Ignicoccus hospitalis KIN4/I: one gene and its partners. The protein of the gene in region 1 binds, or shares a complex with, the protein of each later gene. Links are inferred from orthologs where the notes say so. Each region holds a gene or a part of one and is shown on either strand. Other genes may lie near its edges.

The links.
Region 2: rpl7ae (region 1) and rplX share a complex: the UniProt entries of both Methanocaldococcus jannaschii proteins name them as parts of the 50S ribosomal subunit. The link is inferred for Ignicoccus hospitalis KIN4/I from one-to-one orthologs.
Region 3: rpl7ae (region 1) and IGNI_RS06075 share a complex: the UniProt entries of both Methanocaldococcus jannaschii proteins name them as parts of the 50S ribosomal subunit. The link is inferred for Ignicoccus hospitalis KIN4/I from one-to-one orthologs.
Region 4: rpl7ae (region 1) and IGNI_RS06560 share a complex: the UniProt entries of both Methanocaldococcus jannaschii proteins name them as parts of the 50S ribosomal subunit. The link is inferred for Ignicoccus hospitalis KIN4/I from one-to-one orthologs.
Region 5: rpl7ae (region 1) and rpl18a share a complex: the UniProt entries of both Methanocaldococcus jannaschii proteins name them as parts of the 50S ribosomal subunit. The link is inferred for Ignicoccus hospitalis KIN4/I from one-to-one orthologs.

The regions. Positions count from the first base shown.
Region 1 is NC_009776.1:198,885-204,379, forward strand. What follows is about bases 1,650-4,560. They hold rpl7ae (50S ribosomal protein L7Ae), read right to left. Parts: upstream 3,343-4,560; coding sequence 2,956-3,342; downstream 1,650-2,955. Other genes in these bases: IGNI_RS01185 (hypothetical protein), read left to right, coding at 1,650-2,303; IGNI_RS01190 (7-carboxy-7-deazaguanine synthase QueE), read right to left, coding at 2,300-2,956; IGNI_RS01200 (PFL family protein), read right to left, coding at 3,522-4,560. Outside these bases: IGNI_RS01170 (hypothetical protein), read left to right, coding at 1-181; IGNI_RS01175 (Lrp/AsnC ligand binding domain-containing protein), read right to left, coding at 178-411; dihydroorotate dehydrogenase PyrD, read right to left, coding at 457-1,365; more of IGNI_RS01185, read left to right, coding at 1,437-1,649; more of IGNI_RS01200, read right to left, coding at 4,561-4,847; IGNI_RS01205 (hypothetical protein), read right to left, coding at 4,819-5,217; IGNI_RS01210 (phosphoribosyltransferase), read right to left, coding at 5,177-5,495. UniProt on the Methanocaldococcus jannaschii protein: Multifunctional RNA-binding protein that recognizes the K-turn motif in ribosomal RNA, the RNA component of RNase P, box H/ACA, box C/D and box C'/D' sRNAs.
Region 2 is NC_009776.1:1,266,510-1,271,858, reverse strand. What follows is about bases 1,022-3,786. They hold rplX (50S ribosomal protein L24), read right to left. Parts: upstream 2,711-3,786; coding sequence 2,333-2,710; downstream 1,022-2,332. Other genes in these bases: IGNI_RS07300 (phosphoadenosine phosphosulfate reductase family protein), read left to right, coding at 3,746-3,786; IGNI_RS07310 (30S ribosomal protein S17), read right to left, coding at 3,134-3,502; IGNI_RS07315 (50S ribosomal protein L14), read right to left, coding at 2,721-3,134; IGNI_RS07325 (30S ribosomal protein S4e), read right to left, coding at 1,564-2,331; IGNI_RS07330 (50S ribosomal protein L5), read right to left, coding at 1,022-1,567. Outside these bases: IGNI_RS07340 (CBS domain-containing protein), read right to left, coding at 1-306; IGNI_RS07335 (30S ribosomal protein S8), read right to left, coding at 370-771; IGNI_RS07610 (30S ribosomal protein S14), read right to left, coding at 777-941; more of IGNI_RS07330, read right to left, coding at 977-1,021; more of IGNI_RS07300, read left to right, coding at 3,787-4,915; IGNI_RS07290 (A24 family peptidase C-terminal domain-containing protein), read left to right, coding at 5,161-5,349. UniProt on the Methanocaldococcus jannaschii protein: One of two assembly initiator proteins, it binds directly to the 5'-end of the 23S rRNA, where it nucleates assembly of the 50S subunit. Located at the polypeptide exit tunnel on the outside of the subunit.
Region 3 is NC_009776.1:1,051,707-1,057,243, reverse strand. Bases 2,573-5,525 are described here. They hold IGNI_RS06075 (50S ribosomal protein L1), read right to left. Parts: upstream 4,397-5,525; coding sequence 3,749-4,396; downstream 2,573-3,748. Other genes in these bases: IGNI_RS06060 (protein translocase SEC61 complex subunit gamma), read right to left, coding at 5,389-5,525; IGNI_RS06065 (transcription elongation factor Spt5), read right to left, coding at 4,946-5,389; IGNI_RS06070 (50S ribosomal protein L11), read right to left, coding at 4,429-4,938; IGNI_RS06080 (50S ribosomal protein L10), read right to left, coding at 2,702-3,742; IGNI_RS06085 (SAM-dependent methyltransferase), read left to right, coding at 2,573-2,713. In the rest of the region: IGNI_RS06095 (hypothetical protein), read right to left, coding at 335-883; IGNI_RS06090 (RsmD family RNA methyltransferase), read right to left, coding at 929-2,089; more of IGNI_RS06085, read left to right, coding at 2,135-2,572; more of IGNI_RS06060, read right to left, coding at 5,526-5,537. UniProt on the Methanocaldococcus jannaschii protein: Probably involved in E site tRNA release. Binds directly to 23S rRNA. Protein L1 is also a translational repressor protein, it controls the translation of its operon by binding to its mRNA.
Region 4 is NC_009776.1:1,133,028-1,138,555, forward strand. Bases 1,591-4,534 are described here. They hold IGNI_RS06560 (50S ribosomal protein L30), read right to left. Parts: upstream 3,331-4,534; coding sequence 2,851-3,330; downstream 1,591-2,850. Other genes in these bases: IGNI_RS06550 (phosphatase PAP2 family protein), read right to left, coding at 1,868-2,389; IGNI_RS06555 (uL15m family ribosomal protein), read right to left, coding at 2,355-2,801; IGNI_RS06565 (30S ribosomal protein S5), read right to left, coding at 3,344-3,979; IGNI_RS06570 (50S ribosomal protein L18), read right to left, coding at 3,986-4,534. Also shown: IGNI_RS06535 (ABC transporter ATP-binding protein), read right to left, coding at 1-26; IGNI_RS06540 (hypothetical protein), read right to left, coding at 93-956; IGNI_RS07595 (UPF0179 family protein), read left to right, coding at 1,022-1,510; more of IGNI_RS06570, read right to left, coding at 4,535-4,600; IGNI_RS06575 (50S ribosomal protein L19e), read right to left, coding at 4,602-5,054; IGNI_RS06580 (50S ribosomal protein L32e), read right to left, coding at 5,051-5,497; IGNI_RS06585 (50S ribosomal protein L6), read right to left, coding at 5,497-5,528.
Region 5 is NC_009776.1:1,046,053-1,051,585, reverse strand. What follows is about bases 8-2,956. They hold rpl18a (50S ribosomal protein L18Ae), read right to left. Parts: upstream 1,665-2,956; coding sequence 1,350-1,664; downstream 8-1,349. Other genes in these bases: IGNI_RS06035 (hypothetical protein), read left to right, coding at 2,841-2,956; IGNI_RS06040 (NAD(P)-dependent glycerol-1-phosphate dehydrogenase), read left to right, coding at 1,755-2,813; pfdA (prefoldin subunit alpha), read right to left, coding at 892-1,359; ftsY (signal recognition particle-docking protein FtsY), read right to left, coding at 8-944. Also shown: more of ftsY, read right to left, coding at 1-7; more of IGNI_RS06035, read left to right, coding at 2,957-4,214; IGNI_RS06030 (ATP-dependent helicase), read left to right, coding at 4,255-5,533.

The DNA of each region.
Region 1 (5,495 bases):
AACCCCCCGCGGCGTCTACGATAAGTTCGTTCTCGTGCTCCCCCACGAGGCCAAGTTCATAGACGACGAGGACTACGACGAGGAAGAAGTGATGTTCTTCGAGCACCGGGGCAAGGTGTACTTAGTGAGGGTTTTCCTAGACCGCGATGGCATGGAAAAACTTACTATCGAAAGGCTTTAGGCCGTGAGGGCTATTAGCGTGGTGGTCTCCCTAATTCCTTCGCTCTTCCTCACTTTGTTGAGTATGTAGTCCTCTATCTTACTCAAGCTGTCGGCCTCGAAGATTGCTATTACGTCGTAAGGCCCGGTTACTATGTCGACCCTGCTGACGTAGTCCAAGCCCTTTAAAGCTTGGTAAACCTTCTCTTCCATGCCCGACTCAGTCTTAATCAGTAGGTAGACGCGTGCCAAGGAGGCCCACCGCCGTTAGGTTATACGGGGAGGATCATTTTTACCTTACCTCACCGCAGCCCCCACGGCCTCCCTCAGCGAGCGGAACCCCTTGGAGTGTAGCCACCAAGCCAACCCGGCGAGGACCTCAGAAAACACCCCGAGCCCCTTATCGGCCACGGCGCTGCCTATCTGAACTGCACTCGCCCCAGCCAACACGAGCTCCACGGCGTCCCTCCACTCGTACACCCCACCGACGCCGACGATGGGGGCCTTGAGTTCTTTGTAGACTTCATAGACTGCCCTCACGGCTATAGGGTGGATGGCCCTCCCAGACAGCCCGCCTACTTTGTTCGTTAGGACGGGTTCCATAACATCAATATCTATTACCATGGCCCTTATCGTATTTATCAAGACCAGGCCGGACGCCCCAGCGTCCAGCGCGGCGCTGGCGGTGTCCACGAGCTTGTCCACGAGCCCGAGCTTGGCGAACACCGGCACGTTAACCGTGGTGGCCACGGCCTCTACTACCTTCCTAACGGCATTTATATCCATCCCCAGCTCGAGACCTAACCCCTTCGCGTGGGGGCACGAGAGGTTCAACTCCAAGGCGCTGGCGCCCGCGTCCACGGAAGCCCAAGCGGCCTCCGCGAACTCTCGCTCGTCCTTACCAGCTATAGACACGACCACCGGTAGGTTGTACTTCCTCCCGACCTCCACCAACTCCTTCGCGACCTTGACTCCGGGGTTGGCCAGCCCCACGGCGTTCACGAGCCCGCACGGCGTGGAGACCACTATAGGGGGGTCGTTCCCCTTTCGGGGCTCTAGAGTGAGCGTTTTGGTGACTAGAGCCCCTACCTTCGCCTTCTTGGCCACGGCCTCCAACGCATCCGGGCTCCCTCCCAATATCCCGGAGGCCGGCATCAGGGGGAGTCTCAACTTCAGCCCGCCCACGTCCGCGCTTAGGTCCAGCACCCCGTCGCCCCCTCGCAGAACTTTCTTAGGATTATATCGGGAGGTCCGGAAGCTTCGACGGGCATCAAGGGTTGCGGAAGGGAGTCATCAACGTAGTTGAGGTGCTAGTGTTAATAGTAATCTTCTTAGCGGCGGCTGCATTCTTGGCATCATTCTATATGACGTCCGTGACGCAACAATCTGAAAAGATAAAGGAGGAAAGCCAGAAGAACGTCTTCCTAATAAATCCTCCGGCGAAGGTCATAGGTACGGTAGTGGTGGAAAACTACACGAACAGCGAGAGCGAGGCCAACGGACAGAAGGACGCAGTTCCCTTCGCTTGCTTAGAGGAGGTAGGGAGCGGCAAGAGCTGGTGGCTCTCGAGCGTGTACTTGATAAAGGGGTATGGCGGAAACGTCTTCAAGTCGGTTTCCTTGTATGACGTAGTAAAAACCGTTTCCGAAGTGTCTAACTTAGGCGACGGGAGCAAACAGAACTTCACCGAGGTCGCCTTCGGGAACCTCAACAAGCTCGTAGCCCTCTGCTACTTGAACGACACCTTGAACGCGGTCTACAAATTCGACGTCAGCTGCGACGAGGAAGTCCTCAAGAAAACCGTAAACGACGCCGTAGGGTGGTGCAAGTCCAAAGCAAACGCTCAAACCACGTGGATGGTGAAGTTCCTGAACCCCTTCCAGTACTTGCCCAGCGGCGGGGTGGGCGTAGCGGTCGGGCCGATAATACCCGGGGAGGTAGTTCAACAAGGGGGCACCTTCAGCTTCAAGGTAAAGTTAGCCGAGAGCTACGACCCCAACCCGCTGCTCCCCTACTCCTTAAAACAAGAGGGCAGCTTGACCTTCGACGACATAGTTTCGTGGATCCAGAAGGGCAACGGGGCGGTGTCAGCTGTAGGGGTGATCGAGGCGGTCTGCGAGAGCTGTACTTTCAGCGTGGGTTAGGGCATTTGGAGGAGCTTGTGGACTTGGGGTACTACCCTCACCCTCCTTTTTAGGTAGTCGTCCTTCAACACCTCGAGGACGAGCTCCCTCGCGGCGGACGCGTAACCCTCGCCCTCGTCCAAGGGTTGGAGGACCACGGGCCTCGGGACGTCTCCGAGCTCTTCGAGGAACTTCTTTACACACGTTAGGTCTGTCCTCCGCACCACTAACTTCAGTTCCCCCGAGAAGTTCTCCAATATCCTCCTGACTGTTGACGGGAAGTTTATGTAGTAATCGCAAGTAACTTTGGGGCTTACAGTAATCCAGATTTCGTGTCCTTCCAGGGCGCTGGGGTAGATCGTGCCGTTGGTCTCTATTTGGACGAGCCCTTTGAACCCCTTCTCTTCGAGCTCTTTCAAAAAGCTCCTTATCTCCAGTTGCCACAACAGGGGCTCTCCGCCGGTTAACACTATGAGGCCCACGCCGCTCTCGAGGGCCCTCTCCGCTACCTCGCTCACGGGGACCTTGAGTCCTGGGGACCAAGAGTACTTCGTGTCGCACCAAGGGCAGCGCAAGTTACACCTCGCGAGCCTCACGAAGTAGGCGGGCGTCCCCACCAAGCTGCCCTCGCCTTGAATCGACAAAAACTCCTCAATTACTTCGAACTCCGACATCAGAGCCCGGCCTTGGCCTTTATCTGCTCTACCTCCTTGATTATCTCTTCTACCAAGTCCTTGGCCGCGCCGGGGTCTATTATGGCGGCGGCAGCGGCTTGCACCTCTATGCCGGCAGCCTCCCCGAGCTTCTTCTTGCTGGGCACGTAGACGTAAGGTATCTTCTTCTCTTCACAGAGCAAGGGCAAGTGCGCCACTATCTCTGGGGGGTCCACGTCCTCCGCGATCAGCACCAGCTTCGCGAGGCCCTTGTCGACGGCCTTGGTAGTTTCGTTAGTACCCTTCTTTATCTTCCCGCCGCTCTCTCTGGCCTTCCTCAAAGCCTCGTAAGCCTTCTCGGCCAACTCGGGGGGCACTTCAAACCTAACGTAGAACGGCTTGCTCATCCTCATCTACCCCTCGTCGTGAGGGGCACGAGGGAGGGAGGTTAAAAAAGAGTGAAGGGAGGCCCGCGGCGCCGATGAGGAGCAAGCTGAGCGCTGAAAGGTGATTGGAGGTCGGGCTCCGAGGCCTCGGACCCCGTAGGGTGTTCCTCACCTTCTTCTCGGCACCCGGAGCTACCTCATCAGCCTCTGTGGAGCCTGAGCGTCGGAGGGGGGACGTGGCCTTTCAACCTTATGAAGTTGTTGGGGCGCAAGTCCTCCACCGGGAGCACCACTCCTCTCCCCAAGAGGCCGCCTAACTCGATAACGTCCCCAGGCTTGGCGTCGGGAACTGGCAGCAAGCGAACTCCTAACGGCTTGCTATTTATTACACCTATCATGAGTTGGTCCAGAGTTATAGAGGCCAAGGTTTCTGGGGTTACCAAAGGAATCGGCACCATGTCCAGCCCGGCCGAGCAGACAGACGTGTAAGCGATCAACTTGTACAAGTCCAAGGTCCCCCTCTGAGCGGCCTCGACCATCCCCGAGTCCTCGCTCAGCGGGACGAAGAGTCCGGAGAACCCACCGAAGCGCGAGACAGCCATCGCCCCTCCCTTCTTCAAGGCTTCTACCAACAATGCTAGCGCCGCCAGAGTTCCCGGGGCCCCAAAGGAGGGCACGCCCATGGCCTCTACCACCTTAGCCACGCTGTCCCCCATCTTGGGCGTCGGCGCCAAACTCAAGTCCACAGATCCCATTTCAACTCCCATCTTCTCGGCCACCTTCCTGCCGGCGAACTCCCCCAGCCTCGCGATCTTGAACGCCGCCTTCTTTAAAACCTCGTAGAGCTCTCGGAAGCTGTTGACCTTAGACCTCCTTACTACGGCCTCCATGACGCCGGGGCCGGAGATCGCTACGTTCACCTCGGCCTCGGGCCTCCCCTTGCCGTGGTGGGCGCCGGGCATGAAGGGCACGTCCCCGGGCAAGTTCGCCGAAACTAGGAACTTGGCGTTGCCAGTACCTTTGGTCCTTATGGCCAAGTCTATTAGCGCTTCGCTCACCTCATATACGGCCTCTACGTTCAAGCCGCTCCACGTGTCGCCGACGTTCAAGAACCCGAAGAGCCTCTCGGTTTTCGATAAAACCTCTGGTAAAACCTTGATTAAGGTTTTTGCTCTCGCGTTCAGTCCGACCTCTGCAAAAGCTCCGAAGCCTCCGAGGGCGTCCACCCCGGTCTTTACGGCTGCTCTGTCCAGCTCCTTCGCCAGCTCGACCAGCTCCTCTTCCTTGTTGACCACCTCGGCGAGGGGGGTCAGCGCCATCCTTACTGTTACTATAGGTATGCCGTGCTCTTCGCTTACTTCCCTAACGGCACGCACTAGCTCCGAGCCCTTGCTTTCGACCGTTTCCACTATCTCTTCCTTCTCCTTCCCTGTGACGTCTAACGAGAGGGTTACTGCTCTCACGTCCAAGTTCAAGTAGTGAAGCATCTCAGTAACTTCAGCTATCTCCTCGGGCCTGAACCTCAACCTTCCTACACCTCTTCCGCCGCTTCTCGGACCGAATCTCCATAGCTTTTACCATCCACTCGCGGGGCACCAGCTCGAACGGGCACCCCTCCAGCTCGGTTACCCATAACGGCCTGGGCGGCAGCTCTACGTCTGCAAAGTAGGCGACTTCGACCCCCTCGAGCTCTTTGGCTGAGAGCTCCAACGCTCTAGAGATCTGCTTCGTGCCGAAGTAATATAGCAAAACCTCTACGGGGAAATAGCTGGAGATCGTGCATCCTTTAACAAAGTCGTCGTAAGCTAAGGCAGCGGCGGCCCTCAGCCTCACCGGGTCGGTGCCGTAGGCGTGCCTAGGCCTCTCCGGAACCTCCGCCTTCCCCCAGAATATCAAGCTCGACCCCCAAGGCCTCCTCTAGGGCGCCCTTAACGCTGGGGTCCTCTCTGAGCGTTTCAGACGCGTCCCACGGGAAGACGATCCAGTTCCCGCTCTCCTTGACCCAGAGATCAACCTCCTCCGAGCACTGAGGTTTTTTGAACAAAACTGCGGTAGTTATTGACTTGGGGGAGTAAGCCTCGAGGAACTTCTTAGCGACGCTCAAGGTCTCGCCGGAGTCGCACACGTCGTCCACTAAGAGGATTCTCAAGTCCGTCACGTTGCCAATGAGCGGC
Region 2 (5,349 bases), 1.1 Mb from region 1 along the record:
CGACACTACGGGCAAGTGCCTAATCCCGTGTGCCAACATTTTCTGTAGTGCGCTCTCCAAGCTTTCCTCCGGGTTCACAACTATAGGGTTACGCGTCATGAAGTCGCTGACAAGGTCTTCGGGCTTAGCCCCCTCGTCGAAGGCCCTTACTAGGTCCCTTTCGGTGAAAATGCCCACGAGCTCGTCGCCGTTAAGTATCAAGACGCTGCCGACGTTGTGAGCCCTCATCTTGTGTACGACCTCTTTTAAGGTGCTATTAGGAGGACACCAAACTATCTCTCTCCCTACGAGGTCCAAGACCCTCAAGGCACTCGAGCCCGGGTTCTAAAGAGCGAATGGAGATTTTTGTGTGGAAGGGACAACAAAAGGTTAATAGACGTATGCGATAGCTATTCCGCCTACCCTCTTCTGTATGGCCTCCTTATGGGTCATCAGTCCTTGGGAGGTGCTTATTATCAGAATGCCCACGTCCTTGGACGGCAAGAACCTCCTCAAGTGCTCCGGCAAGACCAGTAGGTCTCTGTAGCTCACGGACACCCTGGGCTTTATTGCGCCACACTTGTTAATCCTGCCCAGCAGCCTCACCCTTATCTTGCCCCACCGTCCGTCGTCTATGTATTCGAACTCGCCCACGTAGCCTTCCTTCTGCATTATCCTTAGTACGTTGGCGATCAACTTGGAAGCGGGCATTATTATTGCTTCTTTGTTGCCCCTAACTTCGTTGTTGTATATTGTGGTGAGGGCGTTCGCGAGAGTGTCGAGCATCACCATTGCTCTCACCTGTACTTCTTAAAGCCTAGAGTAGGAGCTACCTCTCGGAAGCATTGCCTACAGAGGTACAATCCGTACTTAGTTATGACGGCGTCTTGGCTACCGCACCTCTGACATCTCCTTGCTCCACGCCCAAACCTCCTATACTTGGGAGGCCTAAACTTGGCCATTCTTCACACCCCCTCTTGCGCTCCCGCGTTCTTTTTTAACCCTCGATCTTTACGCCGAACTCCTTGGCCAAGAATACCATACTCTCCTCTTTGGTGACCCTGTGCCTCCGGGGGATCTTGGACCTAGCCCTCCTCCTCCTGGCCACCCTGTAGCCGGGTCTTTCTATTGTCAGAATCACGTCCATGCCGAATATACCTACTCTGGGGTCGTAGCGCGTGCCGGGTATCTGTATGTGCTCCCTTATGCCGAAGCCTACGTTGCCGAACTCGTCGAAGCTGGAGGCTTTGATCTTCCACCCGACAGCCTCTAAGGCCTTCTTTAGGAATTCCACAGCTCTTTGTCCCCTCAAGGTAACCATGACTGCTATGTTCTCCCCTCTCCTTATTCCGAATTGCCTTATGGTCTTCTTGGCTTTGCGCTTAACCGGCCTCTGGCCGGTTAGCTCCTCTAGCAAGTTGTAGGCCTTCTCTAAGCGTTCGCCGCTCTCGCCCAGGGCGATGTTGACCGTCACTTTGGCTAACCTGGGCTTCAGCATAGGCTGTTGTTCCCACCTCTTCAGTATCTCTTCAACCCTTTCGGGAGGGAGGGGAACCTCTAAGCGCTTAACTTCCAACTCCGCGCTCATTTCCAAGCACCCTCCGGCAACTTTATCAAGGGCTCTTCCTTCCCTATTGGGAATACGTACTCAGCGACGGTGTAAAACACTTCGTCGTGTACGTCCCTCATCTTAACTAGAGTCTTCTTCCGTCCCATCCCTTTCACGATTTCCTCTATCCTCCCGACCCTTCCTACGTTCCTCCCAGACTTCACTATTGCGATTACTCCCTCCTCGAAGGGGACGTAGTCCAAGATCTCTTGCTCGGGCACCGTTATGAGTAAGCCGCCCAAGGTCTTGTACTCTTGGGCCTCTACGGGGTTGCGCGGGTCTTCTACCCTTATCAACACGTTCCTGCCGTCGTGTAAGTTCAACTGGACGTGACCGCCCTTAACTGTCACCTTGTTTTCTATTCTACAGATCTTCTTCTTGGCCTCTTCTGCATCTATCCTCATGGGTACTAGGTACTTGACTGGGTACGGGATCATGCGGTAGTACTCGTCGGCCCCTACGATCTCTATTACGTCCATGGCGCCTACGGGGAACTTGTAGTCCTTCCTTACTCTTCCATCAACCTTTATTCTGCCCTCTGCTATCAACTTCCTCGCTTCCCTAGAGGTCTCGGCGTATCCGAGCACGTCCCTGACGAGTATCAGTAGCGGTATGCTCTCCTCTATGGGGTGGGGACCCGGCCGGGGCTTTACCGCCCAGACGGCCTCCTTTCTATGAATGGGCCAGAAGGCCGGGGCGGCGAGCCTCTTTAGGTGCCTTTTACCTCCACCTACCCTTGCCACTTTACTTCACCTCCTTCTTCCTCCTCTCTATTATCTTTTGCCTTACCTTGTCGACCTCACCTAGCTTGGTTATAATCACTTTCGAAGGGTGGATGGGGTAGAACCTCTGCTCGCCCCTCGAGTTCTCTATCGTTGCGCCGTCTACGTATATCCTCGCTTTCTTTAGGTCTACCTTGGCGACCGTTCCTTCGTGGCCCCTGAACTTCCCTCTGACGATCTTTACGGTGTCGCCCTTTCTCACCGGCAACCTCTTGACGCCGTACTTCTCCCTCAGCTCCTTGCTGAGGGGGGCGTTCATGAACTTATGCCTCAAGTGCAAGGGAGCGTTGTAGAGGAACTTCCTCTGCTTGCTGGGCTTCTTGGACTTGGGGATAGGCACGGCGCTCACCTCACACGACTATGCTGGCCACGTTGCCTATCCTGGGCCACCTTTCCACCGCTTCGCGGGCGACCGGTCCCCTTATCTCCGACCCCCTCGGCGTGCCGTCTTCGCTTACGATGACCACCGCGTTGTCCTCGAAAGCAACCCAAGTGCCGTCGGGCCTTCTGAAAGGCTTCCTCTGCCTAACGACTATCGCTCTAACTACCTGGTGCCTCATTTCGGGCGTTCCCTTCTTTACAGTCACTACCACCATGTCGCCCACGCCCGCCGGAGGAATCCTCCTTAGCCTGCCGTGGTAGCCGGGCACGCCGATAATCATGGCGACCTTTGCCCCGCTGTTGTCCGTAACCTTCACGTAGCTGCCCACTTGGAGGCCGGTTACTACCTTTCTACGCGACTTGTTCGCTGACGCCTTTACCATTACTCTTCACCCCCTGCCTTCTTGCCGAGGACTACGAAGCTTATACTCTTAGCCAGGGGACGCGTCTCTCCAATAACTACGACGTCGCCTTCCTTTATCTCGTCCGCGAGGCAGGGCGGCAAGCGGGCGTGGATGTTACTCTTCCTCCTCTCGTACCTCTGGTACTTCCTGTTGTAGTACAAGTACTCGTGGCGTACTACCACAGCCTTATTCATCTTCTTCTTGACTACTACACCCTCCAAAATGGTGCCCCTTACCTTTAGATGTCCGTGCCAAGGACACTCGGGGTCGTTGCACGTACCGATCGGGGGCTTGACCCCCCTTACTCCCACGTGCCTGAAGTTTACCGACAAGGCCTCCGCTCCCACCGCGGGGTCCCGTGGACCATAATAAAGCTCGCTTGAGGCTTTGTAGTTGTGGGAGGGAATGGATAAGTGGTAGCCGGGCGGGGATTCGAACCCCGGTCACGGGGGCCAAAGCCCCGCATCCTTGGCCGCTAGACGACCCGGCTCCGGGTTCTGCTCTCGCGAACATTATAAAAGCTTATCGCACGGTGTGCGTGCTACGCTTAAAATACCTTTCGTCGCGTGTTAAGGTTACGGTGCACCTCAATGGAACGCTATCCCGAGATAAAGGTGAAGAGAGTGGCGTCGTGGCTCGTCGACTCGGCCGAATTTACCGGGATAAACGACGACGTCTACCTTTGGTTAGACGTTCGCAAGGCAATTAGAATTAACGACTTTATTGATGGCAATATGTTGAAAGTTTCTGGCATTACGCTAAATTTCGGTAGGTTCTTCGAAGACATAAAGTGGCCCTTCGTCTCCGTTGCAGGAGACTACGAAGGGTACTTGAGGTGGTTGTCCGAGAAGGTCCCGCCCAACATTAAGGTAGTGTTGAACTTCTCTGGGGGTAAGGACAGCGTCGCGGCGGCCAAGGTCTTAAGCGACTTGGGCGCCGACGTCACGCTCCTCTATTCCCATGTAAGCTACCTAGAAAACCCACGAAACGTGGATTTCGTCGAGAAAGTTGCGAACCGACTAGGCGTCAAGTTAGTGGTGGTAGAAGCTGACAGGGAGATCATGAGAAACATGTTGAAGCAGGGGATGCCCTTCAGGGGGAACAGGTGGTGTACTACACAAAAAGTAAAGCCGATAAGGAAGGTATTGAAGGAGATGAAGGACTACGTGAGGGCTGACGGCGAACGCATGTTCGAGTCCATCAAGAGGTTCAAGAGGCTGTCTTTCCACTCTCCTACGACCCCTAAGGTGTTCGACTTCAAGAAGGTGAGGCCCATATTCCTACTGACCCTTATCGACGTGGTCAAGATAGTTAGGGAGGTCAACGCCGTCCACCCAGACTACCTAAAGGGCCTCCCCCGCGTGGCGTGTACTTTCTGCCCTTACAAAACCCTCCACGAGTTGGACGAGAGCGTTTGGAATGAGGTCGAGGACCCGGGTATAATAGAGGAAGCTATCAAGGCTTCTTACCGTCGCTTCGAGTACGATATGCCTTGGGAAGACTTCTTCGAGAGACACATGTGGAGGTTCTCGCCCAAGCTGGCGAACGTGCTATACAAAATTCAGCAAGAGTTGGAGCGCAAGCTCGGGGAACTAGAGATCGTCACGTCAGAGAGGGTAAGGAGCGCTTACTCGAGCGTGTGGACGGAAGAGCTGCCCGCAGTCCCCGAACTCCCCCCTGAGAGGGCTTACAAGATCTTCGTAAAAGTGATGATGAAAACCTACGAAAGGATGTTAGAGTCTTCAAGGGAAGGGGGATGACCCAAACTTAATAATCCTAGGTGTGACCCGCACTGTGGAGCGGGGGTGCCCGAGCCAGGTCGAAGGGGGCGGGCTCAAGACCCGCTGGCGTAGGCCGGCGTGGGTTCAAATCCCACCCCCCGCACCACGCCCCCGTTCTCCTTACACTGCCAATGAGGACTCATGCCCGGTAGCAGGACCTCAAATGACTGAGGAAAAGCCAGCCGAGGTTATACGCCCCGGGCGTAACCCCTTGGGGCACTCCAATGGACTTGTGGTTGTTGGACGTCTACAGAACAGCGTTGGCGTTGGTTGTTCTGAGTTACGCCTCGTACCTCGATTGGAAGACCAGAGAAATACCGCCGAAGCTCTGGGCGACCGCAGCGCTTCTCGCGCTCCCGGCATCCCTTTACGAGGCGGTTACCCTGAGTTCCGCCGGCTTGGGGGACTACGTA
Region 3 (5,537 bases), 850 kb from region 1 along the record:
GGGAGATTGGAAAGATAGTTCTCCTAAAAGATAACGAAAAACACAACCCGAGGTTCTAATAAAGACAAAGACCACAAAAAGCGCGTTACGCAAAAGCTCCTAAGGTCCGATAAGTAACTCGCCCTCAGATTTCCACAAGCCTTGAGGAAAGTGCGAGACGTGTGCTAAAATTTTATTAACCCCCACCGGTCTCCAAGCCCACGGAGCGGGCCCGTAGCTCAGCCTGGTAGAGCGGCGGGCTCTTAACCCGTAGAGGCGGGGCTTGGCCCGTTTCCCGCCGCGGAAGTCCCGGGTTCAAATCCCGGCGGGCCCGCCACACGGCGGCCAAGGGCTCCTACGTCACCACCTCCCTCAACTCGTACACTATGCTCGGAAGCGGCGTTACGAACAACAAGGTCATGATTGCGTAAGTAGCTAAGGACACGGGCCAAGGTAAGCTGAAGGCGAGGGAGGAGCTCGCCAGCCCGCTGCCGGCGCCGTAGAGGGCGAAGGCGAGCGAGGCCTTCCCCTTCAACTCCTCGGCGACGTCCTTCACGTACGCCACGACACGCTTGAACTTGCTGTACTTCGTTTGTATCAGCTCCTCCAGCTCCTTCCTCTCCTCCGGGTTTTGTATTAGCTTGGTGTCCAAGCCCTTTATGTCCAGCAACAAGTCCCACGCCTCTCTGACTGCCTCTATCTTGCTGCTTATGATCTTCTTGAACAAGACTGCAGAAGCCCCCACGAGGGCCAAGCCCGCCCCGGCGACGGCGGGCTGCTTGAGCGCCGCGCCCAAGGCGGAGGCGAGCGCGTAGGAAGCGGCGAAGGCTAGGAGCTGCTTCCTCTCGTAGAACTGGGCCGCCGCCTCCTTGAGCTCGGCCTCAGCGCTCTCCACTACGCTCATCCCGCGGACCACCTAAGGGCTAGCCCCGGGGCCCGAGCTTAACGGTTAGGGCCGCGGGCTCAGCTTCTTCACGACCTTGAAGACCTCCTCCGCCGGGGCGTCGGTCTTAACGGAGGTGTGGTCGTAGTGGGCCAATAAGGCCTTGTAGCCCGCAGCCCTGAGCTCCTCCACGACCAGCTTCGGGCTGGGCATGTTAACCTTCAATATGCTCGCGACCCTCTCAACCTTGTAAGAGTACGGCACGCCCACGGAGTCCTCCTCTATCAAGTGTTCCAAGAAGCGCTTGACCTCGCCCCCGACCAGCTCCGCGGCCCTCTTGGCCAAGGGGCCGGTCAGGGGGCCCAGCCAAAGGGGGCCCAAGGCGGTCCCCTCGGGCACCCTCTCGGGGAGGGGGTAGCCCCTCACCACCTCGACGGAGTAGTCCGGGCGGTAGAACAAGTAGCCCAGCTGGGACAAGGCCTCCTCGACCCTCCTCGCCCCCCTCTCGACGGTGAGGTGGGCCCTCACGTAGTAGTCCTTGAAGAACGCCGCCTCGGGCTTGAGTGCCACCTCCCTCACAGCCGCAACCCTCACCAAAGCAGCTATCAAGACCCTTATTGCAACCTCCTTGGAAAAGGGAGTCCTCCTAACGGAGGCGCCGTACTTGCGCAAGGCCGACTGGGGCCTCGCCCCGGTCAAGGGGGCGGTGTCTGTCGCGGTGAAGGCCACCAAGCCCCTCCTCCGGGCCGCCCTGATCGCCCCGTCGGCGAAGGGCATGGGAGAGCCGAAGGGGTCCACGTCCACCAAGTCGTAGTAGCCTCCCCTGAGCTCCCGGGAGTGCAAGACCGCGTTCGCCTCTGCGAGCAAGACCTTTACTTTGTCCTCTAGCTTGTTTAACCTTATATTGTACTTTATCAGCTCCACCGCTTTGGGGTCGGCGTCCACCGCAAGCACCTTGTCGGCCCCGGCCTCTACGGCGTACCTCAAGCTCCTAACCCCCGAGCCGGCCAAGGGCTCCAAGACCTCCAGCCTCCCCAGCCTCTCCTTGAGGGCGGCCCCCATGGCGACCGCCACGTCCCTGTTGAACTTAGCCTTGGGGTTGTAGAACACCGGCGCGTGGGCGGGCTCGTAGACCCCGTCGGGCCTCAAGTAGTCGCTCATCCTGGGGACTGCGAGCTTGACCTTCCCCTCCTCTATTATCTCTATGGGGTAGTCCGGCCCCGACAATTTACTTTCCCCCGCGGGCCCCTCCGGGGGAGCGGCTTGATAATAGTGGAAAACTTGGAGGAGTTCAGCGAGTGGCTGCTCTACGAGTACGAGCACGCCTACGAGCTGGTAGGCGACGAACTTTTAATAACGAACGTAAAGGACGAGAGGCTGAAGGAGTCCTTGAAGGAACTCGGAATACCTTTCGAGGAGAGGAGCGTGGTCGAAATTATAGATCACATGCCGAGGCCTTGGGTCGTTCTGGACCCCAAGGGGGAGGGCGAGCTCACTCCCGATGAGGCCTCTGGGACCGTGGTGGTCGGCGGGATCTTGGGGGCCCACCCCCCTAAGGGGAGGACGTGGGAGCTCTTGACCAGCAAGCTGCTGCCCAAGGGGGTTCTGGTGAGGAACTTGGGCCCCGAGCAGTTCTCCATAGACGGCGCGGTGGCCGTGGCTTGGTTGATTAAGAGAGGTAAGAAGCTGAGCGAAATAGAGAAGGTAGTGGGCTTGGAAGTGGAGGTCGGGGAAGTTATGGGCATGAAGGTGGTAGAAGAGCTCCCCTACGCGTACCCGGTGATAGGAGGGGGGGTGTTCTTCTCGGAAAAAGTAAAGGAGTATTTGAAGAGGAGGAGGTTAGCCGAATAGCGCCCCGAGGCCCGCGGAGAGGTCCTCCTCCGAGACCTCCTTCTTCTCCTCTTCTTCCTCTTCCGCCTCCTCCTTCTTCTCCTCCTTCGCCTCCGGCGCCGGCGCGGCCGGGACCTCCACCTCTATTCCGAGCTCCTTCGCCTTGTCGCCCAGAGCGCCCACCAGCGCCAGCGCTTGCGCGTAGGCCTTGCTGAGCAAGTACGGCGCGGTCTCCTTGGTGAGCCAGCCCGCCTCCACGGCTACCTTCAGCGCGTCCTGGAACGCCTTCGCCACGCTCAGCTTCAGCACCTCCGGCACCGGGTAGGCTATGCTCACTCCCAAGGCCAGCGCGTTGGTGTACGCTTCTTGTATCTGCTCCTTGTACTTGTTCAGGTCGAGCACCAGCTCCTCTGCGGGCACCCACCTGTTCAAGCTCTTTATGTAAGCTCCCTTGATCTTCATCTTTAGCTCCATGGGCGTTATGCCCAGCTTCTGGAGGAGGCTCGCGAGCTCCGGCGAGATCACGTCCCCGGGCTTCGCTACCACAGTGTCCTTGGCGATGTGTATGGTACCCCCTTTGACCATAGTTTTGATCTTCAGCTTACCGAAGGTTGAGAGTATGGGGCCCGGGGTGAGGCCGGTGTCGCCGGCCGGGACCACTATCTCGCTCTGGGCCACGTCGCCGGGCTTGGCGGGGGCGGGCATGCTGAACTTAGATATCTTGAGGGCCAGCTTGAAGGGGTTGTCGTTAGTGAATATGAACATGTTGGAGCCTACCAGTTGCTCATCCATCTCCTTAGGCATCTCAATGCCGCTCTGTTCAAACGCCTTCCTCACCAAGTTGTTCTTTATTACCTTCATGTAGGGGAGCTCTTTCCTGAACTTCTTCCTAAACTTGTGTACCAAGTTCGCTGGAGTTTCCACTAGGTCCAGTACCAGCACTACGTCGTTCTCCTTCAGCTTCTCCTTTACCTCGTTTACCAGCTTTACCTTCCACTCGGGGAACTTCTCCCTGTGGTAAGTGGAGACCCTGCCGGTGATCGCGCTCAACGCCCTTCACCTCCTGCTCAGAACGAGCACCGGCGGTCCCATCGTGGTCTTCACTATAACTTTAGCTATCTGGTTTTGAGGGTTGGGGAGCTTCCTCTCCAGAGCCCCCAAGACGGCCGCCGCGTTCTCCGCCAGCTCCTTGGGGTCCATGTCCTCCGTGCCTATGCTGCACATCACTTGCGGCTGCTTCCTAATCCTCAAGTTTACAGACTTGGAGTACCTCTTGACGAAGGCCTCCAGAGGCGCGTTGGGGGGCAGGGGGACCGGGGCCTTCCCCCTGGGGCCCAGGGCGGGGCCCAAGACCTTACCCGCTATGCCCATCAAGTCCGTCTGAACGAGCACCCAGTCGCACCTCTTCGCGAGCTTCTTGGCCGCCTTCTTGTCCATCTGTTGGAGCTCGTCCCTGGTGACCACGGTCAGGCCCATCTTCTTCGCTTGTAGCGCCAAGTCGCCGTGGGCCACCACGCATATCTTGACCTCCTTCTTGGGGGCGTGCGGGAGCTCCACCACCTCCCTTATCCTCCCTTCGGGCCCCTTCAAGTCTATGTCCTTCAATACCACTATCATGTCCACGGACTCCTTGAAGTTGCGCTTCCTGCTCCTCTCTACGGCCTCCTTGACGCCCCTCTCCAAAAGGGCTTCGTCCACTAACAACTTCGGACCCTCCCTCACCACTGAGAGGGGTTTTAACTGACTGCCTCCCACTCGGGCTCGTACTTCTTGAGCTGCTCGTCGTACTTGCCCTCCTCGACCAGCCGCGTCACCTCTTTGGGGTCCATCTTGTCCACCGTGAGCCCTATAGCCCTAGCGGTCCCGAGTACGGTCTTTACGGCCCCCTTCAAGGTCTTAGCCGTCAGCTCTGGAGCCTTGAGCAACGCCGCCTCTATTACCTTCTCGAAGGGCAGGTCGCCGACCTTCTGGTGTATCGGGTCCCCGGAGGGGGCCTTGGCGCCCGCCAGCTTTAGGAGGAGCTCAGTTATGTTTGGAGGCTCCACCTCTATCTCGTACTCCTTGGTGTCCGGGTCAACTATCACCTTTACGGTTACGGTAAACCCCTTGTACCTCTTGGTGACCTCGTTTATCTTCTGAACTACCTCGTTGGGGTCCAGGCCTACGGACTCCAGCGCCGGCTTTATCGGGGGCGCGGGCTTGGCGTTGCCGCCCTCGACGCTGAAGGTTAACACTTTCTTGGGCATCCCCGCTTCACCTCCGCACCGGCCGCACGTAGTCCGCGGGGACTGTTATTTGCAACGGATAAGCCGCCTCCACTATGCTGAGGACCAGTTCGTTCTTCTCCGGTATCTTGGCTTCAACCCTCGCCTTCACGCCCTTGAAGACGCCGGCCACCAGCTCCACTATGTCGCCCACCTCGACGGTCTCTATTATCGGCACGGGCTTTATCATTTTGAGCACCTCCTCCAACGATATCTTCTTGCCGGGCCCCCCTCTGACGTACTTTATCCCCCTTACCGCCTCTGCCACCACGAAGTGGGCGGGGCTCTCCACTATGACGAACCCCTTAATCCTCGGGGGCACTATGACGGACTTCACGTCTAAGTTCTTTGCTCTCGCCCTTTCTTCAATTAGCAGTGCAACGTCAATTTCCCTCCCGCTCACGGTCCTTACCGGGAAGAACGGCACCCCCATCACCCGTAGAGCATTAACACTATGACCAGCCTTATTATGTATGCCAAGGCTGCAATTATTAACGTGCTTAGGCCTACGACCTTCAAAACCGTCTTGAACTCGTCCTCGTCGGGCTTGCTCGCCAAGGCCAATATGGTCCTCCAGTCGT
Region 4 (5,528 bases), 930 kb from region 1 along the record:
CCCTTCCAGACCCCCCTGGCGGCCACGCACGACAAGCCTTCGGACCGGTCCCCAACTTGCCGGCAAGGCTAAAAGAAGTGTCGTTTCCTCACTTACTCTTCTTGGACGCTCCTCCTCAAGTCCGGCGACGCCGTCCAGCCCCGCGAGGCGTCGTAGTATATCAAGCCGTCTTCCCTTAGAGCCTCGAACAACTTGAACAGCCTCTCGTCGTTTAGAGCTTCCATGACCTCTTCCTCGGAGCTCCCGGCCTCCGAGAGCCTCTGCCAGAACTCCTCCCAAGCCTCCGGGTGCACCACCACGCGGCCGTGCTTGGTTGTTTCAATGACCAAAGCCCCGCTCTTCTTCAACTTTTCGATGAGCTTGTCCACGTTTCTGGCGAACGCCATGTCTTCCTCGAAGTTAACCTTCCTTTCCCTCAAAATATCCATTGCCGATCGCTTTTTCTTTTTATCGTACGTCTTTTCGACAGTCACGGGCGCTTCCTTACGAACCTCCTCGTGCTCCGGCTGCGGAGCCTTGTACTTCTCTTCCAGCTCCTCAACCCTCTCCAAGAGCTCCCCCAACTGGCGGGAGAGGGAGTCCACCTTCTGGCTCCACGGGTTTATCATGTCGACCACTTTCCTCTCTATCCTCTTAACGGCCTCGTCGACAAGCTTGTTAAGCAGCTCCTTCTCGTCCAAGTTGAGCCCCTCTATAGCTATTGAGGACAGCTTGCTCTCGAGGGCCTCTTCGATGAGCTTCCATACAGCCTCTTGCAGCTTCGTCGGCAGTTCGCCCCTCTCCAGCCTCTCTATCCTAGCCTCCAACGCCCTGGGGTTGAAGGGAGACCTCTCGAGCTCTCTGGAGAGAACTTCAAGCACGTAATCCGTCACTAAGGCGTAACCCTCTTCCTTTGCCCTCCTCTCCAACTCCTCGTAGAAGTCGTCGCTGACCCTCAACACTATCTTTTTGGTCACCGCCAGTACCCGAAGGCCCTTTACGTTTCGGCGAACATAAAGTGAGGGGAAAGGCGTTGAAGAAAGTGTTACCAGTACCCAAGGAGTTCAAGCCCGGAGACCGCTTCGTGGCTGTGGGAACCTTACCCCTCTGCGAGGGCTGTATGCTCAAGGAGAGGTGCGAGGAGTACAAGCGGGGCTGGATTTACGAGGTGAAGGGCAAGGTAGGACTGGTGGAACACGACTGTAAGGTACACGGAAAGGTGGTCATGGGAGAGGTGGAGGAAGTAGGGATACCCTTGATCTTGCCAAAGAGGTTAGCAATCGAGGGGGCGACTGTCGAGTATACGCCCTCCAAGTGTACTAACAAGAAGTGCCCGCACTGGAGGGACTGCACCGCCCCTTGGGGGGAGAGGGTGAAGGTGAAGGTGAGGGAGGTCCTCGAGGAGGTCCAATGTCCCTTGGGACTCCCGTTGGTAAGGGTGATCGGCGTGCCCGTGGAGGTTAAGAGGAGAACCAGGAGAAACATTAAAAAAGGGAAGGGGGGTCACGGAAAACGGGGGTTGGCCCCGTAGCTCAGCCAGGACAGAGCGCCGGCCTCCTATCCCGTGCGGGGTTGGGAAAGCCGGTGGTCCGGGGTTCAAATCCCCGCGGGGCCGCCACGGCCTCGCCGGGCTCCTACACTTACCCCCTCTCCCGACCCTCCCGAAAGGGGTCTCAGAACGCGTAGCGACCGAACTCACGATCCCTACTGTCGCCACGTCCTCGCCCGCTAGGCAATCTCGTGCTAAAAGACAGGGTCGACGCCTCGGCGTAAGCGTTTGATCCGTTGGACTTTGAGGAAACAATAGGCGTTATGTAACTGTCAGTAGGGACCGTAACTACGTTTTGGCGCCAAGTTGAGTACGGCAAAACCCTTCGAACTTGTGCGCCTAAGCGCGCTGCCCCCTCAAGGCTCCTACCCTCTCCAGCAGAACCTCCCATAAGTCGCGGAAGGCCAAAGCGCTCAACGCTCCTCCCACTACGTCCAGCGGGTAGTGCGCGCAGAGCTGAACGCGCGACCACGCGACCAGAGCCGCGTAGGTTAACATAGGGTACCTCCAGACCCCTTCGAGCTCGAGCGCCAGCCAGAAGGCCCTCGCCGTGTGGCCGGAGGGGTAGCCCGGGGTTAGGTGGCCAGAGCCCTCCGGCCTGGGGGTGTGGAACGAGTACTTGAGGACGAGCACGAACGCGTTCAGGGCGAGCCCCTCTAGCACTATTTTGTAGTCTTTCCTAACGTAGGCTAGTATAGCCGTGTAGAGGAGGAACGGGAAGAAGTTCATAGTAGTGCTTATCCAGAAGGCCACGCTCTCAAGGCCGGGTAGCTTGAAGCAAGGCACGGACGTCGAGAAGGGCGCCAAGGATACCAATAAGAAAGAGCTAAGAAGCGGCCTCCACTTCCAGCTCCTCGCCATCGGGGGTTACCACCTTCCCCCCGGCGGCCTTGACCTTTTGAATGGCCTTCTTGCTCGCGAACGCAACTATTACAGTGTAGCTCCCCTTGACCTTCCCGAAGCCTAACAGCTTGTTGTAGCCCATGGCTGCTAAGTCTATCACGTTTGTGTTCAGTTTCCTAGCGAGTTCGTCGAGCTCTCCCACGTTGATTTCCTTAATTTCCACTCTGTCCTCGGGGGGCAAGTGGAAGCCGTACTTACCGAAGTAGCCCGGGCTCTTGGCGGTGACCCACGTCCAGAAGTGCTTGTGCATGCCGGCGCGGCCGAACCCTCCGCGCGCGCCGCTCCTGCGGTGCTGGCCTATCCTGCCCCAGCCCATAGTTCTGGTCCTTCCCCTCAGCTTCCTGCTCTTCCTCCTACGCCTTACCACCAAAGTTACTCACCCCGGCCGACGGGCTTTCCAATGTTTTAGGCCTTTGTGGTCAGAGCATCCTCAAAACCAGTTCGTTTATGGCCTCCCCGCGGTAGCCGGCCTCCCCTCCGGAGCGGTAAGGCTTCTTGATGCTCTTCTTGAAGCCGCCCCTGGGCGGGTGTAGCCTGAAGAAGGGCTTGATCGCCTCCTGCTTGTGAAGCACCACCTCGCCGTTAATTATCTTCTCCGCGAGCTCTTCGAAGCTGTTCACCCCGAACTTCTCCTTTATGTACTCTGGGGTGAGCTTCTTGTCGCCTGGCGCCCTCCCCCTAACCTCCAAGAGCTTCGCCAGCACGTCCTTCCTTATCTCGCCCCAAGTTATCCACGCTTGTGCCTTCCTCAGCATGCCTTCGAGGCCCGGCAAGTCCGCCGGGTAGACCACGGCCGCATACCTCCTCAACAGCCTCAAGTTCTCCAGAGTCTTCCTCACGTCCGGGTGCGCGTCAGGCTCTCCCTTTATCCTAATAATTAGGTACAACTTCTTGCTCATCCCTCAACACCCCTCACTGCTGTTGTACCCAGTCCCACGGGGCGAGGAACTTGTAAGTCTGCTTCAGCGCGTTGAAGGTAGCCTTGGCGAAGTTGTGGGTAGTCCTAGTTTCTCCTTCCGTGTGCGTCCAGACGTCCTTGATCCCCGCGTACCGAAGGACGGCCTTCGCGACGTCACCCGCCACCAGCCCGGTGCCTCTCGGCGCGGGCTTGAGGATCACCTCGACGCTGCCGCTCTTGCCCCTTACGGTGAAGGGCACGCTGTGGGGCTCCCCGCATGTGCACTCCCAGCTGCCGCACCCCCTCCTGACCGGAGTTATGTTGAGCTTGGCGTTCGCGAGCGCCTTCTGTATCGCGAACCTCATCTGCTTTGCCTTGCCCATGCCGAGGCCGACCAGGCCGTCCTCGTTGCCTATTACGACCAGCACCCTAAGCCTAGTGACCCTTCCGGCGTCGGTCACCTTCTGAACCAAGCTGACGTCCAATACTTCGTGCTTCAAGTCCGGAACCAGATAATCTACTATCTCCGGCTCCAATATCGGCAAGTTCTTCTCGAAGAGCTCGTATATGCTAGTTATCTTGCCTTCCTTAACCATCCTCCCTACTCTGGTCCTCGGGACCCACTCCTCCGCGGAAACGGTCACCGCCACTTCGCGTCACCCCGTGGTGGCGGGCTGCTCCACCTTATAGTCTTCGAGTATCTTTGCCTTCACTTCTTCGAAGTGCTTCGGGTAGTCCTCCGGTTTGAGGCCCCTTTCCAGCAACTTGGCGAACCTCCTCTGGTACTCTTCCGGGTTCTCGTTCTTCAAGCTCTCCGCGTAGGAAGCTATGTGTTCGCCCCTTATCCTGCTCTCGTCGGGGACCACGTCTCCCACGGGCACCTCTAGCCCGACGTCGTTGGCCGCCTTTATCGCCGCAAACACTCTGGCGCCCTTAGTGGGCTTGTGTAAGCCTATGTCCGGGACCGCGTATTGTATTCCGGCCTTCTTCGCCCGCAAGGCCGCTAACATGCCGGTCAAGTAGACGGCGGGCAAGGAGTTGCCGTAGCCCTTCCAGCCGTACTTCTTCTCGAGCTCCTTCGAGTGCGCAGCGGCTATGACCTTGTCCCCTTCGGGGGCGAACTCGATCACTTGTACCCACACGTACTTGTTGCTCTTCCTCACCACGAACCTGGGCTTCCTCGAGAGCGCCATGGTGTAACGCTTGTAGTAGTTGGTCTTCCCTTCCCTTCTCCTCCTTCTGGGAACTTTGTACCTAGGCCCCCTTGCCAACTCACTTCACCTCTATGCCGTACCTCTCCCTCAAGTAGGTCTTTAAGTTACTTAAGCTATCGAACATGCCACCTTTAGCCTTCATGTATAGCTCTCTGTAAGTCCTCCTGTCTATTACCTCGTGGTCCCTCAAGTACCTCAAGAACCTCCTTATCTTCCTTATCCTGTTCATCCAAGCTTCCTTGGGGTCCTGACGGGCGCTGGCCTTGCCCTTCCTCTTGCCGTAACCCCTCCTCCTCCCCTTCTTCCTCTGCTCGTGGCGTACCTTCCACCTTGCCCTGCTGTTACGCCTCTTGGGCTCGACCTTGATTGCTCCTTCCTCTATTAGGCGCCTTACGTCCTCCTTGGAGACGGCCTCGGAGACGTCGGCCAGCCTTGTGGGGTCTATCCAGATCCTACTCTCCCCGACGCCGAGGATCTCTGCCGCTAACCTCGCGACCTTGTCTGGCCTCACGCCTCTACACCCCCGTTGGCCACGCGGACGCCCAGTTCTTGAGCCCTCCTAATTATTTCGGCCCTCTTCTTCTTCCCTACGGATGAAGCTATGTAAACTATGTGTTTCTCCTTGTCGACCTTCTCAAGCTCCTTCACGTTGTGAACTATGACCGGCTCCAGGCCGCTGGGGTGGAGCCCCCTAACCTCCTTCGGGGTGCGGTACCCTACCTTGACTATTGGAGGATAGCCCTTGAGCTGCAACCGGGACTTGTTGTCGTTGCCCTTGGGCTTCCTCCACTTGTAGCCCCTCTCCAGCCGGAAGTACCTCCACCAGTGGTATCGGATGAACTCCGGCAAGTCGTTTCTAAGCTCTACTGCCTTCTTCATAGCCTTCCTTTTCTTCCTTATCTCCTTCAGAACTTGAGCCCTCTTGTTGAGGGCTTCTCTCAGCTCATTGGACATTACGACATCACCTCCCTGGCGTATATGTAGA
Region 5 (5,533 bases), 850 kb from region 1 along the record:
CCCAAGTATAGGACGGGCTTCTTTATGGTAGCTGCGACGCTCAAGACCGCTCCCCCCTTGGCGTCTGCGTCCACCTTAGTCAATATTACAGCGTCGACGCCCACGGCCTCGTCAAAGAACTTCGCTTGTTCGACTGCGTCGTTGCCGGTTAAGGCGTCCAAGACTAAGACCTTGTAGTCCGGCTCTGCGACCCTAGCGACCTTCCGGAGCTCGTTCATCAAGTCCACGTCTACGTGCATCCTCCCGGCAGTGTCTATCAAAACTACGTTAAACCCCCTCGCCTTGGCGTACTCTATAGCGTCGTAGGCCACGGACGCCGGGTCGCTCCCGTAGGGCTTGGTTATTATTGGTACCCCCATCCTCTCCGCGTGTACCTTGAGCTGCTCCACCGCCCCGGCCCTAAAGGTGTCCGCGGCCGCCAGCACCGGGGTGACCCCGGCCCTCTTCATCGCGTAAGCGACCTTGGCTATGGTCGTGGTCTTCCCAACTCCGTTAACACCCATGAACATGATTTTAAGTATCCGGCCCTCCCTCTGGGCCCGCTTGGCCTCCTCGATCAAGTCGAACGCGGGTACGCTTATCAAGCCCAGAATTGCATCTTTTAACGCCTTCTCAATCACTTCCCTCTCGTCGACCCCCCTCTTTATTTTCAAGCCGGCTAAGTTCTTCTTGAAGTTTTCTATCAATTCCTCCGCGACTTCGTAGGCCACGTCCAGCTCGCTCAACGTCAGTACGTACTCCTCCAGGAGAGGCTCTAGCTTCTTTACGTCTATTTCTTTATAAACTATTGTGTCCTTTAACTTCGTTAAAAGGCCCTTCTTCTCCTCCTTCTTTTCCTTCGGCCTCTCCTCCGGGGTTACCGGCTTCTCCTCGGTTACTTCCTTGGTACTCTTAGCTACCTCGTTGACCAGTCCCTTGAGTGCCTTCTTTAGGCGCCCCAGCAACGTTCAGTTCCCGGTAGATCTCGGCGACCCTGGCTTCTATTGAAGTCAGCGCTTGGGTCACCTTAGCCAGCTCTGCTTCGAGGAGCTTCAGCTGCTCTTCGATCTTCTTCTTGTCCTCTTTGAGCCTCTGAACGGCTTCTTCGGGCTTCGTGGACAAGTAGACGTTGGCTCCCAACGGGTAAAGCACCTTGGTCTGGAGCTTAGACTTCACGAACACGGGCCCCATAGGGACCAAGGCTTCCTTCTCTTCCTTCAGCTCCTCCAGCTCCCCCGCCGCCAGCTCGGCGTCCTTCTTGAAGGCGTTGAGGCGCTCCACCTCGACCGCGAGGCTGGCTTGTAGGGCCCGGAGCTGTTCGTACTCCCTTTGGAGCTTCTGGAGCTCCTCCAGCTTCTCTTGGGGGACGTTCACTTCCACGCACCCCAGCCCAGCTTGTACTTCCTCCAGACCTTGTGGGCGTCGTAGGCCTCCCAGCTGTTCAAGTGGGCCAGCTGGAGGAAGTAGATGTCCTCTATCTCCTCCTCCTTCACCTCTTGTACGTTCTCAACCCTTATGTGGTACCTCTTCAGCTTGTGCCTGCTGCCGAGCTCGGAGAGCACCCTCTCCACTACCTCCTCGGGCTTGGTCCCCCTCCTCACCACCTCGAAGGCCTGCCACCTCGGGTTCTTGTCGTGCGATACCAGCATATAGCCCCTAATCTTGAAGAACTTGACGTCGCTCACGTTCGTTACCCCTCAGCGGCCCCCTTGGGGGCTTTTTAATGGCTCACACCTCATTAGCGTCCCTCCCTAAGGGGCCCCGGTAGGCATCGTTTGAGGGACCGCCACGAGATAGAGCTAATGAAGAGAGTGGTGGTGGGCCGAGGGACGAGGAGGGAGCTGCCGAAGGTCATCAAGGCCTTGGGCTTTGACGGCGGCGAGGTGCTCGTGGTCACCGGCCCTCACGTGTGGTCCGAGTGGGGCGACGAGCTCCAAGGGCTGTTGGAAAAGGAGGGGTTCAAGGTAGACTTCGTGACCGTCGTGGAGCCGTCCGTTGAGGAGGCGAACAAGGTGTTGGAAGGGTTGAACGGGGAACCCAACGTGGTGGTGGGCTTCGGCGGGGGGAAGGCGATAGACGTGGCCAAGTACGTTGCTATGAAGCTCGGGAGGGACGTCGTGAGCGTGCCCACCGCCACGAGCCACGACGGCATAGCTTCCCCGTTCTCCAGCCTCAAGGGCTTGAAGGGGCCGACCAGCGTCAAGACAAAGACTCCCATAGCCGTGGTCGCGGACATCGAAGTCATAGCTAGGGCCCCGGAGAGGCTCAACCGGGCCGGCATAGGGGACGTGCTGGCGAAGTTCTCCGCGGTGCGCGACTGGAGGCTCGCCCACGTGTTGAAGGGGGAGTACTACGGCAGTTATGCCGCCTCCCTCGCACTGATGAGCGCAAAGCACGTCCTCAAGTACTCTCCGCTGTTGAAGGCCTTGAGCGAGGACGGGTTGAGGATCTTGGTGGAGGCACTCATCTCCTCCGGAGTAGCCATGTGCATAGCCGGCTCTTCCAGGCCGGCAAGCGGGAGCGAGCACTTGTTCTCCCACGCCTTGGACGTCATAGCGAACAGGCCGGCGCTCCACGGCGAACAAGTGGGCGTCGGGACGATAATGATGCTCTACTTACACGGCTCCAAGCTCTGGAGGAAGGTGAGGAAGGTTCTGAGGGACTTGAACTTGCCTACTACGGCGGAGGAGCTAGGCGTGGAGGACGAGAAAATAATAGAGGCACTCACCATAGCTCACAAGATAAGGCCCGAGAGGTACACCATCTTGGGCAGCGACGGCTTGACCAGAGAAGCCGCGGAGAGACTGGCGCGCACCACAGGAGTGATAAAGTGACCCTCAAAGGCCCCCGCGGAGGAAGTCATGAGCTCTCCTCAGAAAGTCCAAATAAACAAGAAGCTCTTAGTGTTGGCCTCCGTCGCGGTCGCGGTGATAGCCGGCCTCGGCATAACCTTCCTCGTGCTGAGCAGCAAACCGCCCAAGGCGGAGGTCACCCAGCAAGAGCGCTTCGGCGCCCCCGCCGAGGAGGTGCCTAAGGTAAGCGTCGAGTACCCCCTCGAGTTCGTGGAGCTCGAGGGGGCGGCCACCGCCCAGCCCTTAACCTACCCGGACGAGGACGGCACGGCGTTCCTCTTCGTGAACACTATAAACGAGACTCAGGAGATATGGACCATAAAGGGTAACAAGGTAGTGGGCAAGTTTGAGATAAAGGGCCCGGTGGTGCCGGTCTTCGACCCTAGGAAGGGGGAGTCCGCCACCCTCGACGGGAAGCTCCTCCTCGGCGTCAACGGCACGCTGTACGCGATATACGGGGACGAGGCCGAGCCCTTGGGCAAGTACGCCCACTCCCCCGACGCCCGCGTAGGCATCTTCGTTAAGAAGAACGACGTCTACGCTTGGGAGGTGAGGGAGGAGAAGCTCGGCAACGACACTTGGGTCTACTGCACCCTGTACGACGTGCTCAAGGACAAGGTGGCCTCGAACATAACCTTCAACTTGGGCGCCAACGTTAGCGCCACCAACCCGTTGCCTGACTTGTTGGACGGGGACGGCTGTTTGGTCTTGTGGTTGAGGAAGATGTCGCCGATAATGTATTACCACTACAAGGGCAAGGGAGGGGAGGCGAAGGGCGAGGAAGACTTAATTAAGATGAAGGTCGCCACGTTCGCCCCCATATTCTTGGAGAACGAGCCCTACTCGAGCAAGCCCTACTTCATGCTGATAAGCTTGGGCGAGAGGGGAACTTTCGTGCTGAGGTTCCACGACATATTGGACAACGAGACCGTGCTCTACTCCTTGCCCGGCATATACAACTTCGTAGGGGTGGGGGACTACTTGGGCAACGGCTACGTGGGCGACGCCCTCTTCTTGGTCGCCACTAGGAGGGGCTTCGAGGCCTACATATTCGACGTTAACAACATGTATCAGAACTTCACCATAGGCAAGCTGGAGCCCGCGGTTGCGGTGGCCACCGGGATATCCTTGGAGCCCAAGGTAAAGAGGGTGTTCGGCTTGGGCAACTTCACCAACACCACCATTACTATAAAGAGCAACGTCGGCGAGCTGAAGTTCAAGGTGAAGAACGTGCCCCAAGAGGTCTCTTCGCTGTTCATAACCTTAACTATGGGCAAGAGGACGTGTTACACGGCTGTAGTGAACCCCACGGTGGGCGGGCTGACCACGCAGCAGCAAGTGATAAAGGGCAAGGTCTACTTGGCCAGCGGCTGCTGGGGCTAAGCTTAATTTTTTGTGAGGGGCCCTCGCCCGGGCATCGAGGGTGTACGAGCTCCTCCGAGAGCTCCCCCCTTCCGAGGAGGTCTTACAACTCCTCCACCCGACCGTTAGGGACTGGTTCAAGGAGAAGTACGGCAACTTGAGCCCGCCCCAGAGGGGGGCGATAAAGCTTATCAAGGAGGGCAAGAACGTACTCATCTCCTCCCCCACCGGGACTGGGAAGACCTTAGCGGCGTTCTTGGGTATCATAGACAGCTTGTTTAGGATGGCGGAGGGAGGGCTGCTGGAGGACAAGGTCTACGCCGTTTACGTCTCCCCCCTCAGGGCGCTTGGAAACGACATGAGGAGGAACTTGATAGAGCCGCTCAACGAGATCTACCAGAGGGTGGAGGAAGGCTTCCCAGAGATAAGGGTGGCCATTAGGACCTCCGACACCCCTCCCTCGGAGAAGCAGAAGCAGCTCCGGAGGCCTCCCCACATCCTAATTACTACTCCGGAAAGCCTCGCCCTCTCCTTGGCCTCCCCCAAGTTTAGGGAAAAGCTCAAGGACGTCAAGTGGGTCATTGTAGACGAGATCCACGAGATGGCCTCTAGCAAGAGAGGGACCCACTTAACCTTGACCTTGGAGCGCTTAGCTTTGCACGCCGGCGAGTTCCAGAGGGTCGGGCTGAGCGCCACCATCCACCCGTTGGAGACCGTGGCCAAATTCTTGGGCGGGAGGGGGAGGGAGGTCTGGATAGTGGACGCGAGGTTCGCCAAGCCCGTGGACATAAAGGTGATATGCCCCGTGAAGGACATAGTTAACGCCGACGCGGAGGAGCTCAACGACGCGATCTACCGCACTATGGTGAAGCTGATAAAGGAGCACAGGGCAGTCTTGATATTTACTAACACGAGGCACTCCACCGAGAAGGTCGCCTTCAAGTTGAAGCAGTACTTGGAGAAGGAGGGCTTGGCGGACAAGGTGGCCGCCCACCACTCCTCACTCTCCAGGGAAGTCAGGCTAGAGGTGGAGGAGAAGCTGAAGAAGGGAGAGCTGAAGGTGGTGGTGACCTCAACCTCTTTGGAGATGGGAATAGATATAGGGCACGTGGACTTGGTAATACTGCTTTCCAGCCCCAAGAGCGTGAGCAGGCTTCTGCAGAGGGTCGGGAGGGCCGGGCACAGAATAGACGCGGTTTCCAAGGGAAGGATAATCGTGGTGGACAGGGACGACTTGCTCGAGAACGCGGTCCTCGCGAAGTTGGCCAGGGAGAAGAAGATAGACAGGGTGAGGATACCCAAGAACGCCTTGGACGTCCTCGCTCAGCACTTAATAGCTT